4 regions of the Dyella sp. SG562 genome follow, and region 1 is predicted to be linked to each of the others. Evidence: riboswitches for the same ligand, from Rfam matches in the RefSeq annotation. Region 1 holds a riboswitch; each other region holds the start of a gene.
What was found. A riboswitch is a leader RNA that binds a small molecule or an ion and turns the genes downstream of it on or off. The one in region 1 is predicted to bind cobalamin.

Region 1 (3,844 bases):
CCACAGCCGCCCCGCGTACCACAGCACCGCATACGCGGGCAGCAGGAACGAGTAGGCCGGCGTCACGCAGAAATCGCTGACGCCGGCATACGACACCGACACCCAGTCCAGCACCACCGCCAGCGCCATGAACGCGGCGAAGGCCAGGTGCCGCCGCAGCCACAGGCCGCCCAGGAAGAACAGCGCCATCGAGGCATCGGGCAGATGCAGCGCGGTGCCGAAGTGATGGAAGCGCGTGGCGATCATCACCGCGGCGAACACGATGGCGAGCGGTACGGAGAAGCGTGGCATGGCGGTGGACATGGTGCGGTCCTCGGGGCGGAAGGGATTCACTGCGCGGGCCGGTAGCTCACGCTGAGCATCGCGGTGCGGCCGGGCTGGTTGTAATAGGCCGCGGTCTCGTAGTGCTTGTCGAAGGCGTTGCGCACGCTCAGCTGCACTTTCCAGTCGCGGTCCAGCGCATAGGCCAGGCGCAGGTCGGTGAGCGCATAGCCGCCCAGGCGATAGCCGTTCGCCAGGTCGTCGTAGCGCTTGCCCGCCGCGTACACGCTGGCGCCGATGCTGAAGTCGCCGAAGCCGCGGTCCGCATCCACGCGCGCGCTGCGCGGGGCACGGCGCGGCAGCAGCTTGTCGCGGTAGGTGTCGCTGCGGTTGCGCGGATCCAGCCAGGTGGCGGTGCCGCGCAAGGTCCAGCCGGCCAGCGTGGTGGACGCCACCGCTTCGGCGCCGCGGATGCGCGCGCGGTCGACATTGCCCGGCACGCCGCGCGAGGCGTCGTAGGCGATCAGGTCGCGGATGCGGGTTTCGAAGGCATTGAGCGACCACAGGCCCCAGCCCGGCGTGCCGCGCAGGCCCAGCTCGTAGCTGCGCGAGCTTTCCGGCCGCAGCGCGGTGTTGCCGTAGCCGGGGTAGTACAGCTCGTTGAAGGTCGGCGCCTTGTAGGCGGAACCGGCGCTGGCGGTGAGGCGCATGCCCGGCGTGAAGTCCCAGCCCCACAGCAGGCTGCCGGTGGTCTTGCCGCCGAACTGCTGGTTGTCGTCGTGGCGCAGGCTGGCCTGCAGCGACTGCGCGCCGAACGCCTGCTGCCACTGCGCGAACAGGCCGCGGTTGAGGCGCTGGTCGCGCGCATAGCTGGTGTTGCTGTCGACGCGGTCGCGCTGCCAGTCGTAGCCCAGGCTCCACAGGCCGCCGCCGAGATTGAGGTCGCCCTGCAGCGAGCCGAGATCGCGGTGCGTATCGAAGGTGCTGGTGTAGCGGCCGTTGAGGTAGTTGTCGCCGAGGTCGGCGCTCTGGCCGGCGCTCGCGGTGAGCGTGAAATCGCGGCTAGGCCGCCAGTGCACGCGTGCACCGTAGACCTGCTGCACCACGTCGGACTGGTTGCTGGTGGAGCCGTCGTAGGCGTTGTAGCCCCAGCTGCGCAGCCACTGCGCGTCGGCGTCCCAGGCGTCGCTGAAGCGATAGCCGCCCTTGAGCGAGACGGAGCTGTCGCGGAAGCCGTCGCGGTCCGGTTCGTTGACGAAGCAGCCCGCGCCGCGCGGCGACGGCTTGCCGCGGCAGGCGTTGATGCCGTCGGTGTCCTCGTGCGTGGCCTGCACCGCATACCAGCCCTCGCCCACCTTGCCGGCCAGGCCGGCGGCGCCGCGGAAGCTGTCGTTACTGCCGTAGCCCAGCTCCAGGTTCGGCTCGAAGGCGCCGCTGGGGCGTCGGGTAAAGATCTGGATCACGCCGCCCAGCGCTTCCGAACCGTAGAGGCTGGAGAACGGACCGCGCACGATCTCGATGCGCTCGATCTGCTCCACCGGGATGTTCTGGATCGAAGGCTGGCCCAGCGTGGCTGAGCCGATCTTCACGCCATCCACCAGCACCAGCACGTGGTCGGCCTCGGTGCCGCGCAGGAACAGCGAGGTGGCTTTGCCCGGGCCGCCGTTGTTGGCCATCGACAGGCCCGGTGTGCCTTGCAGCAGGTCCGCCACGGATTGCGGCTGCAGGCGCTCGATCTCGGCGCGGTCGATCACGGTGACGGCGGCGAGCGTGGCCGATTCGCTCTGCTCGGTGCGGGTGGCGGTGACCACCACGCCCTTGAGGTCCTGCGAAGGCTCGTCGGCCTGCGCGGCGGTGGAAAGCAAGACAAGGGAAAACGCGGCCGCAAACGCGGACCGGCGCAAGGACGGAACATGCAATGACACTGGTGGCTCCTGGACCGCGCCTGCCCGCGCGGAATCGCTTCGGTTGCAGGACAGGCGGAAGGAGCTCCGGACGGACGCACGACGAGGGCGCGCTCGCCAGGAGCACGCCCACCGCATGTCCGGTTCACCTCGAGGCCGGTCTCCGGGCTCGCGAGCGAAGGCTGATGCCTCCCCGACCGGCGCCTTCCCATGCTTCGCAGCACAGTGGCTTCCGCCGATCGTGTCTCGCCTACCGTTGCGGGGGCAGCTCCGGAATAGCCGTCAATACGGCGCACCGGATTCCCGTTTCAACCACCGGCCAGGCCAGCGGTCACCTCAGGCCCGGGCATCTTAGCAGTACGACAAGGGGGTGCTCGTCATGACGAGTAGGAGGTGTCATGGCGAGCCCCGGCCCCTCACCCCGACCCTCTCCCCGGCGGGGAGAGGGGGATGACGGGTGGGGCGAAAATCGAGCGAAGAGCTCGCGGCGCAGCCGCGGCGTTCCGCTGGTGCGCTTCTGCTCTTGATCTACCGGGTCCCCTTGGCGCCGGCGGTGAGGGCTGGACGATCAGGCCCCGCAGGGGGCGAGGACAGGAGTCCTCGCCTTTTTGATCAGGGCATGGATGCCCTGTCAAAAAGCCCGGCCAGCCCTCACGGACCCTCAGCAGCTTTGCTGCTGAGGGCGCCAAGCAGGGTGCCCTTTCTTCTTGGTTACTTCTTCTTTGGGCACGCAAAGAAGAAGTAACTCGCCCCGCGGCAGCGGGGCGAAACACTCGCCAAAGGCGAGACAACCAAGCGTCAACGCGACAACCAGGCGATACCGCCACTGGATTCCGGCCTACGCCGGAATGACGAGCAGAAGGGCGCCCAGCCTCCCCCTTTCACAGGGACTGCACCACGTGTCTCCCCACTGACGCACAGCTGGCAAGGCACTGCAACACCACTGCGATTAGCTAGGCACAGCCCGCAATCAGGCAGCACCCGAGCGCCCCCATGAGCGAAATCGACCCCAAGCGACGCCGATTCCTGCAGATGACCGCCGCCTCCGCCGGCGGCCTCGCCGCAGCCTCCCTGCTCCCCGAAACCCTGCGCCAGGCCCTGGCCGCCCCCTCCCCGACCGGCACCGGCAACCTCACCGACGTCAAGCACGTGGTGATCTTCATGCAGGAAAACCGCTCCTTCGATCACTACTACGGCAGCCTGCGCGGCGTGCGCGGCTTCGGCGACCGCGTGCCGGCGCCGCTGCCCGGCGGCGCGCGCAGCGTGTGGCAGCAGCCCTACACGGGAAATACGGACGGCTATCTGCTGCCGTTCCGCATGAACACCGCGACCACCAGCGCGATCTGCGCCAATGCGCCGGCGATGAACTACCCGGTGGACACGGCGATCTTCAACAAGGGCAAGTTCGACGCCTGGAACACCGCACGCGCGGCCGGCCTCGGCATGGGCCATTTCGAGCGCGCCGACCTGCCGTTCTATTACGCGCTGGCCGACGCTTTCACCATCTGCGACCACTACTTCGCCGCCACCCTCACCCAGACCAACCCCAACCGCCTGCATGCGATGACCGGCAGCAACGGCCTGTCGGTGGGCCAGGCGGCGGTGCTGGACAACACCGAGCCGAGCGCGGGCTTTACCTGGACCACCTATGCCGAGCGCCTGGAAAAGGCCGGCGTGAG
Region 2 (3,844 bases), on a different contig from region 1:
TGCGCACCCGCGGCGAACTGGCCGCCGCCTAAGTTCATATGGTTGGCGCCATCCACCACGGCCAGCCAGCGGCAGCCCGGCCCCAGTCCATCGAAGGCCTGCATGCGCCAGCCGTAGTCGCCGCCCAGCCCCTGGTCCCGCGTGCCGGTGACCAGCAGCGTGGGCGCGGCGATCGGTGCCCATGCGCCTTCGGGGAACACCGGTCCCGGCCCTTCCGGCGATAAGGCCACGTAGGCGTCGAAGCTGCCCTTCGGCGCCAGCCCCAGCTTGTTGTGCGCACCGGCTTCCAGCATCACCGTGATCGCGCCCATCGAATGGCCGAGCAGCGCCTTGAACGATGCGTGGCAGCGCTGTTCCGACCACGCCAGCGCCGCGTCGATGTCGAGAAAGCGCGCCCGATAAGCCGGCGCATCGGTGACCAGGGCGGTGATGCCGCCCTTGAAGCCATCGCTGCGCAGGTCCTGCTTCAGCACCGGCAGGCCGCTTTCGCGGTGCCCCATCACCACCACGCGCCAGCCGTCGGCGCTCAAGGCCTCGCCTACATAGCGCAGGCCCTGCTCACTTCCGCCGGCGCCGTGCGACACCAGCAGCAGCGGCGGGCAGGTTTTCGCCGCGGCAGGCTCGTACACCATCAGCGGCGTGCTCGCGCCATCGGAACGCGGCACCTCGATGCGTTCCGCGGCCCAGGCCTGCACGGTGGCGGCCAGCGCCAGCAGTACGGCCACGATCTTCGGCGACGTCGTCGACATGCTTCGCTCCCCTTCGATGGCCTGCACTGCGGTAACGTGGCGGCCTTTCCTGCACGGAGCCCCGCCATGACCAGCCTGCTCTTCCTCGCCCTGCTGTCCGCGCCCGGCATGCCGGCGGACGATTTCTCAACGCGGGTGCAGCAGGCCAAGTTGACCGAGGGCGCCAAGGACGGGCCGGACTACCAGAAGAAGATGTGGGCCGCGATCGGCGACCGCACCACCGACGCGCTCAAGGGTTGCATCGCCACCCTGCCCAAGCCCGACAAGTCCCCTTTCGTGCTGGTCGCCGACGTGCACGCCGACGGCAGCCTGGGCCGGGTCGAAGTCCGCGCCCCCACCGACGTAGCCACCTGCCTGCTCAGCCGCTTCGCCGGCTGGAAGCTGCCGGCCCCGCCGGCCAGCCCGGCGCCGTATCCGATCGAGGTGGATTTCAGCATCGCCCCCTGAGCGCCCGGGCAGAACCGATCGCCAAGATTTTTCGCATGGCCGCCAGGCCGCGCCAGGCCTTGAATTACCCCACTTATCCACCGATATATGCACAATGGCTTGGGTTGACCTTCCCTGCCTTACCCCTATATGTTGTGTCGGTCGGTGCCTTTCTCAGACCCACGGTCGGATTGGCTTAATAGGGAATCCGGTGCGAATCCGGAACTGCCCCGCAGCGGTAAGCGGAAACGAAAGCTCCCATCGCACTGGCCTTCCAAGGCTGGGAAGCGGGGGCGAGTAGGTCGGATCGGTCGCCAGCGAACGGTCCATGTCTGCGAGTCCGAAGACCTGCCGGCACATCGCGGCCTTCAGCGCCGCGGTGAGTGATGGCGGCTTCCGCGGGGAGGCGCGTCGTGGCGCGGAGCCTTCGCTCCGCCGCACGGCCGTCCCCGCCTACACCGCCTTCGTCTCAGCCCTGCGCGCGGGAGCAGGTCGTTGAAGCCTTTGGCCTGGAGCGATGCCATGCAACCTATCGACACCGACTCGCGCGAGCGCACCGACGACCGCGCGGATGCATCCGCCTTCCCTGCCGCCGACGCAGCTGCCGCCGCGCCGGAGCCCGTTCGCATGGAAGCCGTGGCGGAGACCCCCTTCGCCCTCACCCCGCCGCACAACCCCGGCCAGATGCGCGTGACCAAGCGCAACGGCAGCCAGGAGATCGTCGACGTCAACAAGATCGTGCGCGCGGTGACCCGCAGCGGCGAAGGCCTGCATGCGGTCGATCCGCTGCGCGTGGCGCTGAAGACCATCGGCGGCCTGTACGACGGCGCCACCACGCGCGAGCTGGACGAGCTGTCGATCCGCACCGCCGCCGCGCTCACCGCCGAGGAACCCGAATACGGCCAGCTCGCCGCGCGCCTGCTCGGCGCCTACGTCGACAAGGAAGTGAGCGGCCAGGAAATCCAGAGCTTCTCCCAGTCGATCGCGCGCGGCGCGGAGCTGGGCATCCTCAACGCACGCCTGCGCGACTTCGTCGCCGCCAATGCGCGCAAGCTCAACGACGCCATCGATCCGCTGGCCACGCGCCGCTTCGAATACTTCGGCCTGCGCACCGTGTACGACCGCTACCTGCTGCGCCACCCGCAGCTGCGCAAGGTGATCGAGACGCCGCAGTACTTCTTCATGCGCATCGCCTGCGCGCTGGGCGGCAACGAGATCGGCGAGACGCTGGAGCTGTACCGCCTGCTGTCCTCGCTGGAATACATGGCCAGCTCGCCCACCCTGTTCAACGCCGGCACCGCGCACGAGCAGCTCAGCTCCTGCTTCCTGCTCGACTCGCCGACCGACTCGCTGGAGTCGATCTACGAGAAGTACGGCGACGTGGCCAAGCTGAGCAAGTTCGCCGGCGGCATCGGCCTGGCCTACTCGCGCGTGCGTTCGCGCGGCTCGCTGATCCGCGGCACCAACGGCCATTCCAATGGCCTGGTGCCGTGGCTGAAGACGCTGGATGCCTCGGTCGCCGCGGTGAACCAGGGCGGCAAGCGCAAGGGCGCGGCCTGCGTGTACCTGGAGCCGTGGCACGCCGACATCGAGGAGTTCCTCGAGCTGCGCGACAACACCGGCGACGAGGCGCGCCGCACGCACAACCTCAACCTGGCCAACTGGATTCCCGACGAATTCATGCGGCGCGTGGAGAGCGACGGCGACTGGTCGCTGTTCGATCCGAAGATCGTGCCGCACTTCGTCGACAGCTGGGGCGAGACCTTCGAGCGCGCCTACCGCGAAGCGGAAGCCGCCGGCATCGCGGTGAAGAAGGTGAAGGCGCGCGAGCTGTACGCGCGCATGCTGCGCACCCTGGCCCAGACCGGCAACGGCTGGATGACCTTCAAGGACCGCAGCAACGCCACCAGCAACCAGACGGCCAAGGCCGAGAACGTCATCCACCTGTCCAATCTGTGCACCGAGATCCTCGAGGTGACCAATGCGGGTGAGACCGCGGTATGCAACCTGGGTTCGGTGAACCTGGCGCGCCACGTGGTAGACGGCGTGTTCGACTTCGACAAGCTCGCCGCCACCGTGCGCACCGCGGTGCGCCAGCTGGACCGCGTGATCGACCTGAACTTCTATCCGATCGACACCGCGCGCACGGCCAACCAGAAGTGGCGCCCGGTGGGCCTGGGCGTGATGGGCCTGCAGGACGTGTTCTTCAAGCTGCGCCTGCCGTTCGATTCGGCCGACGCGCTGGCGCTGTCCACGCGCATCGCCGAGGAGATCTACTTCCACGCGCTGAGCATGTCCAACGAGCTGGCGCGCGAGCACGGCGCGCATCCGGGCTTCGCCGAAAGCCGCGCCGCCAACGGCGAGCTGCAGTTCGACTACTGGCCGCAGGCCAGGCCGAACGACATGCCGCGCTGGGATTCGCTGCGTGCCAGCGTGAAGGAACACGGCCTGCGCAACTCGCTGCTGATCGCGATCGCGCCGACCGCCACCATCGCCTCGATCTCCGGCTGCTACGAGTGCATCGAGCCGCAGGTCAGCAACCTGTTCAAGCGCGAGACGCTGTCCGGCGACTTCCTGGTGGTGAACCGCTACCTGGTCGAAGAGCTCAAGACGCTGGGCCTGTGGACGCCGGAAGTGCGCGACGCCATCAAGCTGGCCGAAGGCTCGAT
Region 3 (3,844 bases), on a different contig from region 1:
TTCACCGTGCCGCCGATGCTGAAGGCGCCGCCGAGATCGCGGTCCAGGTCGAGGCGGGCGATGCGTTCCGGACGGCGCGCCAGCAGGTTGCCGCGGTTGGGATCGTCCTCGCCGCGGTTCTCCGGCTTCTGGAAGGTGAGATAGCCGCGCAGGTGCCAGCCGTCGACGTCGGCGCCGGCCTGGCCTTCGATGCCGCGGATGCGCGCCTTGCTGATGTTGACCGGCACGAAGAAGGCGTCGTAGCCGATCAGGTCGTCCACCTTGGTCTGGTAGGCGTTCACCGCCCAGTTCCACACGCCCGGACGCGCCGACAGGCCGATCTCCGCCGTGCGCGACTTCTCCGGCTTCAGGTCGGGATTGGCGGTGGCGAAACCGAAGAACGGCGGGAAGTACAGGTCGTTGAAGGTCGGTGCGTGGAACGCCGTGCCGTACGAGGCGGTGAACTTCAGGCCGTTCTCGAAGCCGTAGCCGTAAGCGGCCGAGCCGGTGTCGTGGTTGCCGAACTGCTGGTTGTGGTCGTGGCGTGCCGACAGCTGGATCTCGTGCGGACCGAACTGGCCCTGGTACAGCGCGAACACGCCGGTGTTGTCGCGCTTGCTGCGCAGGTAGTCGGTGTCGCTCTGCACGTGTTCCTGCTGGTAGTCCACGCCGGCGCTGAGCAGCTGGCCCGGCGCGAGCGTCACGTCGTTCTGCCAGCTGGCCTGGTTGCGGCGCGAATACAGATGGCCGGCGGGCGCCATATCGGCGCCGAGGTCCGCGCGGTTGAGATAGTTGTCGGCGCGGTCGATGTTCTGGCCGGCGCTCAGGCTCATCTTCCAGGCGTCGAGCACGGCGAAGCGCAGGTTCGCGCCGGCCACCTGCTGCGAGCGGCGCGTGTAGTTCTGGAAGTCGCCGTCGTATTCGATGTCGCCCTTGCTCTTGAGCACGCTGGCGGTCAGTTCGGTGCCGCCGTCCCAGCGATAGCCGCCGCTGAGCGCGCCGTTGTAGGTGCGGTAGCCGTCGTCGTCCGGCTCGTTGGTGAAGCAGCCGCCCACGCCGGCCGCCGCGGCGCGGCAGGCATTGATGCCGCGCGTGTACTGGCCGCCCACGCTGGCGTTGAACCAGGCGTTGCGCGAACCGCCCGACAGGCCGAACTGGCCGTCGGCCAGGCGATGGCTGCCCACGCCTACGGTTACCGACGGCGTCAGCGCCTGATCGGGCTGGCCGTGGTGGGTGAAGATCTGGATCACGCCGCCGATCGCATCCGAGCCATACAGGCTGGAACGCGGGCCGCGCACGATCTCGATGCGCTCGATCTGTTCCACCGGCAGCTGCTCGAAGGCCGGAATGCCCGCGCCCACCGTGCCGATGCGCACGCCGTCGACCAGCACCAGCGTGTGCGAGGAATTGGTGCCGCGCATGAACAGCGAGGTCTGCTGGCCCAGGCCGCCGGCATTGCCGAAGGCCACGCCCGGCAGGCCGGACAGCAGGTCCTGCACCGACTGCGGCTGCAGGCGTTCGATGTCGGCGCGGGTCAGCACGGTGACCGGCGCCAGCGTCTCGTCGATCGGCGTGGCCGTGCGGGTGGCGGTCACCACCACGGTGGGGAGCTGCCCGGCGTCGTTCTGGTCGGCGGCATGGGCCGCGGCGACGCAGGACAGCAGGGCGGTGGCCAGCAGAGTCTTCTTCATGGAGCGTTTTCCTCGGCCGCGCCTCGCGCACGGCCCATCGATGACGAGCTGGCGGCATGACGGAGGAGGCGCAAACGACGGCAGGCGAACGGCACCGGCACGTGGTCCGGCTGCGCCCTCCGCGAGCCACCAGGAAAGATATTCGGGCCGGTCTCCGGGCTTGCGAGTGCGCTTTGCCGCGCGATCCTCCCGCGGCCTTCCCGCGCTCGTGGGAGCGCAGTGGCATGTCGCTGGAGGCAAGAACTGCTCGCTTACCGTTGCGGGGGCAGCGCCGGCCTTGCCCTCAAGGCGCACCGGCTTCCCGTTTCATCCCTTGGCAGCGTGGCTTTGGGACACCCGAACGAACGCAACTTTAACGGGGAGGCCGGGTGGCTGACAACGCGGGGCGGAATGACCCGATGGGGGGGGGCGCCTGTTCCTGCGATCATCATCGTTTCCCATGGCCGACATTTCTGTCATTTCTTGACGGTTTGGCCACCAAATATTGTCCGGAAGCAAGTTTCGCGAAGGTTTTACGCAAGCTCCGGGTAATATTTCATTTGTTTGCCTAAGTCATTGTTTCAGTGAGCTTCGTAAGCTTCGCGTAAGCGTAAATATTTTGTTGACGCCCAGCGATTTTCGCAATTATGTTCGGACCGCTTACCGCGGGAACTTGCGTGCGGCGCGACGAGGCTTGGGGAAGTTCTCTCGCTGCGATCCGGGGCTTACGAATGCCCCACACGCATTCTTGCGCTAGGCGATTTCGGCGCCTTGCGCCTGTCGGCCTTCAGGCCATCATGGGGAGAACACAGATGATCAAGTACCAGCACGCTGGTCGCGCGCCGCGTTGGCGTCAGACCGCACTCGTCGTTGCGTTGGGAATGAGCCTTGCCGGAGTGGTGCAGGCGCAGTCGAACGCATCAGGCGTGATCTTCGGCCGCGTTGACGCTACCCGCGGCAACACCGTCCATATCGAAAACATCGACACCGGCCTTGCGCGCGACATCAGCGTCGACCAGTCCGGCCGCTACCGCGCGTCCTCGCTGCCGGTCGGCCGCTACAAGGTCACCCTGGTCAAGGATGGCGCCACCGTCGATACCCGCAACGATGTGCTCGCGGCGGTCGGCACCGGTACCGAAGTGAGCTTCACCGCGGCTGCGGTCGCGGCCGGCGAGGCGAAGAACCTCGAAGGCGTGCAGGTGGTGGCCAGCGCGCTGCCGGCGATCGACGTGTCGTCGGTCGACTCCCGCACCGTGCTGACCGCCGAGCAGCTGTCCAAGGTGCCGGTGGCCCGCAACGTGACCGCGGCCGCCCTGCTGGCGCCCGGCACCGTGCTGGGCGACTCGCGCTACGGCAACGTGGCTTCGTTCGGCGGCGCTTCGGCGGCCGAGAACCAGTACTACATCAACGGCTTTTCGGTGACCAACGCGCTGACCAACCTGGGTCTGGCGCAGCTGCCGTTCGATGCGATCGACCAGCAGCAGGTGTTCACCGGCGGTTACGGCGCCGAGTACGGCCGTTCCACCGGCGGCGTGGTCAACCTGATCACCAAGCGCGGTACCAACGAATGGAAGGCCGGCGTGATGGCGCTGTGGATTCCGAAGTTCCTCCGCTCCGATCCGCGCAACATCATCCAGCCGTCCGACAACACGCTGTTCCAGTACCGCAACGACAACAAGTCGTGGGTCACGGAATACGGTGCGTACATCAGCGGTCCGCTGATCAAGGACAAGCTGTTCATCTATTTGACCGGTGATTTCACCAAGCAGGAAGGCAAGACCATCGCCTCGGCCACCGCGCAACAGGTGGCGTATTACGACGTGAAGTCGCCGCGCTGGTTGGGCAAGATCGACTGGAACATCACCGACAGCCACATCCTCGAACTGACCGCCTTCTCGGACAAGACGACCGAGCAGGACCAGGTCTACGGCTACAGCTACACCCCGACGCTCGCCGAAGGCGCCAAGCGCGGCACGGTCGATCTGAAGAACTATTCCGGCGGCGCCAACCCGACCCCGGGCGGTGACTTCTACATCGGCAAGTACACCGGCTACATCACCGACAACCTCACGGTCAACGCGCTGTACGGCAAGAGCAAGTCGGTGCACACGCAGACGCCGACCTCGGCCAGCGGCGGTTCGTGCCCAATCGTCAGCGGCCAGTACCGCAATGCCAGCGGCGCGCTCGTGCGTCCG
Region 4 (3,844 bases), on a different contig from region 1:
CAAAGCCACCAGCGCCCTGCGCGTCTCATCCCACCCGCGCGTCTTCAAGCCGCAATCCGGATTCACCCACAACTGCTCCGGACTCAGCACTTCACTGGCCTTCTCCAGTAGCCCGACCATCTCCGCCACGTCCGGTACGCGCGGCGAATGGATGTCGTACACGCCGGGCCCGATCTCGTTCGGATAACGGAAGCGCACGAAGGCATCGAGCAGTTCCATGCGCGAGCGCGAGGTCTCGATCGAGATCACGTCGGCATCCATCGCGGCCACCGCCTCGATGATGTCGTTGAACTCCGAGTAGCACATGTGCGTGTGGATCTGCGTGTCGTCGGCGACGCCGGCGGCGGCCAGGCGGAAGCTCTCCACCGCCCAGGCCAGGTAGCCGGTCCAGTCCGCGCGGCGCAGCGGCAGGCCTTCGCGCAGGGCCGGTTCGTCGATCTGGATGATGCGGATGCCGGCCGCCTCCAGGTCCAGCACTTCGTCGCGCAGGGCCAGCGCCAGCTGGCGGCAGGTGGTGGCGCGCGGCTGGTCGTCGCGCACGAAGGACCACTGCAGCACGGTGACGGGGCCGGTGAGCATGCCCTTCATCGGCCGCCTGGTGAGCGACTGCGCATAGGTGGACCAGCGCACAGTCATCGGCTGCGGCCGCTGCACGTCGCCGTAGATGATCGGCGGCTTGACGCAGCGCGAGCCATAGCTTTGCACCCAGCCATGCCTGGTGAAGACGAAGCCGTCGAGCTGCTCGCCGAAGTATTCGACCATGTCGTTGCGCTCGAACTCGCCGTGCACCAGCACGTCGATGCCGATTTCCTCCTGGAAGCGCACGCAAGCGGCGGTCTGCGCGGCGATCAGCGCGTCGTAGTCCGCGGTGGAAAGCTGGCCGGACTTGTGGCGGGCACGCGCCTCGCGCACTTCGTGAGTCTGCGGGAAGGAGCCGATCGTGGTGGTGGGGAACAGCGGCAGGTCGAAGCGCTGCTGCTGTTTCGCGCGGCGGAAGGCGTAGGTGGAGCGGCGGTGCGCGTCCGCGGCATCCAGGTTGGCCAGGCGCTGCGCCACCTGCAGGCGGTGCACCCTGGGCGAGGCCCGGCGTGCGGCGATCAGCTCGCGCGCCCGTTCCAGCGCGGGGTAGGCGGTGACCACGCCCTTGCACATGTCCGCCACGGTGCGCAGTTCCTCCAGCTTCTGCCGCGCGAAGGCCAGCCAGGCGTGTACGTCGGACGGCAGCGACTTCTCCAGCGTGGCGTCCACCGGCACATGCAGCAGCGAACAGGACGGCGCCAGCCACACGCGCTGCTTGCCCACGCGTTCGATCGCCGCGCGCGTCACGGCCATGGCGCGGTCCAGGTCCGCGCGCCACACGTTGCGGCCGTCGACCACGCCCAGCGACAGCACGCGTTCGGCGGGCAGCGTCTCCAGCACGGCATCGAGCTGGGCCGGCGCACGCACCAGGTCGACGTGCAGGCCGTCGACCGGCAGTTCCTGCGCGAGGCGCAGGTTGTCGCCGAGGGCGCCGAAGTAAGTAGCCAGCAGCAGCTTCGGCCGCGCGGCGGCAGCGAGCGCGGCATAGGCCTGGCGATAGGCCGCGGCATCGTCTTCGTCGAGATCAAGCACCAGGCAGGGTTCGTCGATCTGCACCCATTCGGCGCCGGCTTCGCGCAGCCTGCCCAGCAGTTCGGCGTAGGCGGGCAGCAGGCGTTCGAGCAGGGCGAGGCGGTCGCTGCCGTCCGCGGTCTTGGACAGCAGCAGGAAGCTCACCGGACCGAGCAGCACCGGACGCGCCGCATGGCCCAGCGCCTTCGCTTCGAGGAACTGCGCCACCGGCTTGTCGTCGCGCAGGCGGAAGGTTTGCGCGGCATGCAGTTCGGGGACGATGTAGTGGTAGTTGGTGTCGAACCACTTGGTCATTTCCAGCGCGTGCAGGTCGAGGCCCGCGCGCTGCGTGCCACGCGCCATGGCGAAGTAGCCGGCCAGCGGGTCGGCGTCGGCCAGGGCGCGGTAGCGTTCGGGGATGGCGTCGAGCAGGAAGGCCGTGTCGAGCACGTGGTCGTACAGCGAGAAGTCGTTGCACGGCACGACGTGCGCGCCGGCCTCGCGCTGCAGTTGCCAGTGGCGTTCGCGCAGCTGGCGGGCGGTGTCCAGCAGCTGCGGGCGCAGTGCTTCGTCGCGCCAGTAGGCTTCCAGGGCTTGCTTGAGCTCGCGCCGCGCACCCATGCGCGGGAAGCCGAGATTGGTAACGGTGCTCATGCTGCATTTCCTCGATTCGTGGTGAACGAGGAACGAAGGAAGCGCATGGCAGCGAAGCTTCCGCGGACATGCGCGCGACCTTCGCCCCCGCGGGCGAACCGGGCTGGCGCAGGGTCGCGCAGGAGCGGACGGCCATGGCGTGAGCATGGCGCGCAGCCCCAGCCGCTTCCCCGCGGAAGCTCCAGGTCAGACAGAAAGCTCATCGCCTTCCGGCCGGGGCAGGTCTTCGGGCTCGTGGACGAGAGGCGCGGGCGCCTCGCCTAATGCTCGCCGCTTCCCGGCCGGTCCACTGGCCAGTGCTGTTGACGAGGGTCGTTTCCACACACCGCTGCGGGGCAGCGCCGGAATAGGCCGTAAGGCCGCACCGGCTTCCCTTTTAATTGCATCCTTTCATCGCGATGAAAGGATGAAAACCACCAGCGGCGGGGAAATTAGGGGCAGGGACGGGGTTCCGTCAAGCGGAAGATCGTGAGGGGAGGTGGAGCAGCCCTCGCGGGGCTGCTCCGGGTGAAGGCTCAGCCCTCCTTGTACTGGCGCAGCGCGACCGGCTCCCAGCGTTCGGTCGAGGGAATGTCCCTGAAGGTCCGCACCCAGGCTTCGGGCACCTGCGGCTGCGGTGTGCCCAGGGTGGGAATGGTGGCGCCGGCGACCGGCGCCTTCGGATAGGTCGACCAGGGATTGAGCAGCACCTGGTTGGGGTTATTGGGAATGACCTGCTGCCGCTTCGGGTCGATGCGCGCCTTCACCGCATTGCCGTCGACGAACAGGCGCCATCCGCTGTCGCCGCCGTTGAGCTTGGAGTTGATGCGGTCGGCGGCCCAGTACCACTTCTGCGCGCTGCGGTCGTTGCACGCCACTACTTCCACCTGGCGGGCGTTGCGCTCGTTGACAGCAAGGCAGCGTCCGTCCAGGCGGCTGACATAGCGGTCGAAGCTGTCCAGGTACCACTGTCCGGCGCGGCGGGTGACGTCCCTGCTGCAGGTGCCGAGGGTCGCGGCGCCGCGGCCGTCGTTGATCAGGCAGCGGCCGGCGTTTTCCTTGGATTGCAGGATGACGACCGGTTCGCGGTGCAGGTAAGGCGAATCGAGGTCGATGGTCACGGCACTGGTTTTTACCCTGACGACCGGGCCGGAGGATCGGCCAAGGCCATTCCGCTGCACCACGGAAGAGCTCGCGGCGAGCTTGATCGGATGCTTGCCGCCCGACACCTTGAAGGTCCATGAGCTGTAGGACTGCGGCGCAAATTGCCGCATGGCCGGCGTCATCGTGCGGTCGTCCCGGAAGCGGTTCAGTATTTCCTGCGAGATCTGATACTTCCAGGTATTGCGCACGCCGGGCGGGCGAGCGCAGCCGTTGCACGGGTAGTAGTTGGGCTCCTCGTGCCTGGATTCCACCGCCGTGGAGTAATCCTTGACGGTGAAGGTGATCGATGTGGACTTGGTGTAGCTCTTGCCGAAATTGAAACCGAAGCTCGGCTTGATCGCCGCCGCCGGATTGCCCGCCAGGGCCTTCTCCGCATCCGCACCGAGGTTGAACCCGAAACTGGTGGTCTCCGATTCGGTGTGGTTGTAAGTGAGATCGGTCAGGCTGGTGGTTTCCG

Region 2: linked by a shared signal. The riboswitch ahead of FHW84_RS09900 (ribonucleoside-diphosphate reductase subunit alpha) and the one ahead of btuB (TonB-dependent vitamin B12 receptor) in region 1 are both predicted to bind cobalamin.
Region 3: linked by a shared signal. The riboswitch ahead of btuB (TonB-dependent vitamin B12 receptor) and the one ahead of btuB (TonB-dependent vitamin B12 receptor) in region 1 are both predicted to bind cobalamin.
Region 4: linked by a shared signal. The riboswitch ahead of metE (5-methyltetrahydropteroyltriglutamate--homocysteine S-methyltransferase) and the one ahead of btuB (TonB-dependent vitamin B12 receptor) in region 1 are both predicted to bind cobalamin.

What each region holds. Positions count from the first base shown of each region.
Region 1 is NZ_JAAOYS010000001.1:399,016-402,859, forward strand. It holds gene FHW84_RS01785 (hypothetical protein) at 1-303, opposite strand, end outside; gene btuB (TonB-dependent vitamin B12 receptor) at 330-2,180, opposite strand; cobalamin riboswitch at 2,302-2,519, opposite strand; gene FHW84_RS01795 (phospholipase C, phosphocholine-specific) at 3,159-3,844, shown strand, end outside.
Region 2 is NZ_JAAOYS010000004.1:138,618-142,461, reverse strand. It holds gene FHW84_RS09910 (alpha/beta hydrolase) at 1-749, opposite strand, end outside; gene FHW84_RS09905 (peptidase C13) at 816-1,196, shown strand; cobalamin riboswitch at 1,322-1,546, shown strand; gene FHW84_RS09900 (ribonucleoside-diphosphate reductase subunit alpha) at 1,698-3,844, shown strand, end outside.
Region 3 is NZ_JAAOYS010000002.1:236,263-240,106, forward strand. It holds gene btuB (TonB-dependent vitamin B12 receptor) at 1-1,670, opposite strand, end outside; cobalamin riboswitch at 1,798-2,025, opposite strand; gene FHW84_RS04525 (TonB-dependent receptor) at 2,531-3,844, shown strand, end outside.
Region 4 is NZ_JAAOYS010000006.1:232,127-235,970, reverse strand. It holds gene metE (5-methyltetrahydropteroyltriglutamate--homocysteine S-methyltransferase) at 1-2,244, opposite strand, end outside; cobalamin riboswitch at 2,444-2,677, opposite strand; gene FHW84_RS13390 (hypothetical protein) at 2,760-3,844, opposite strand, start outside.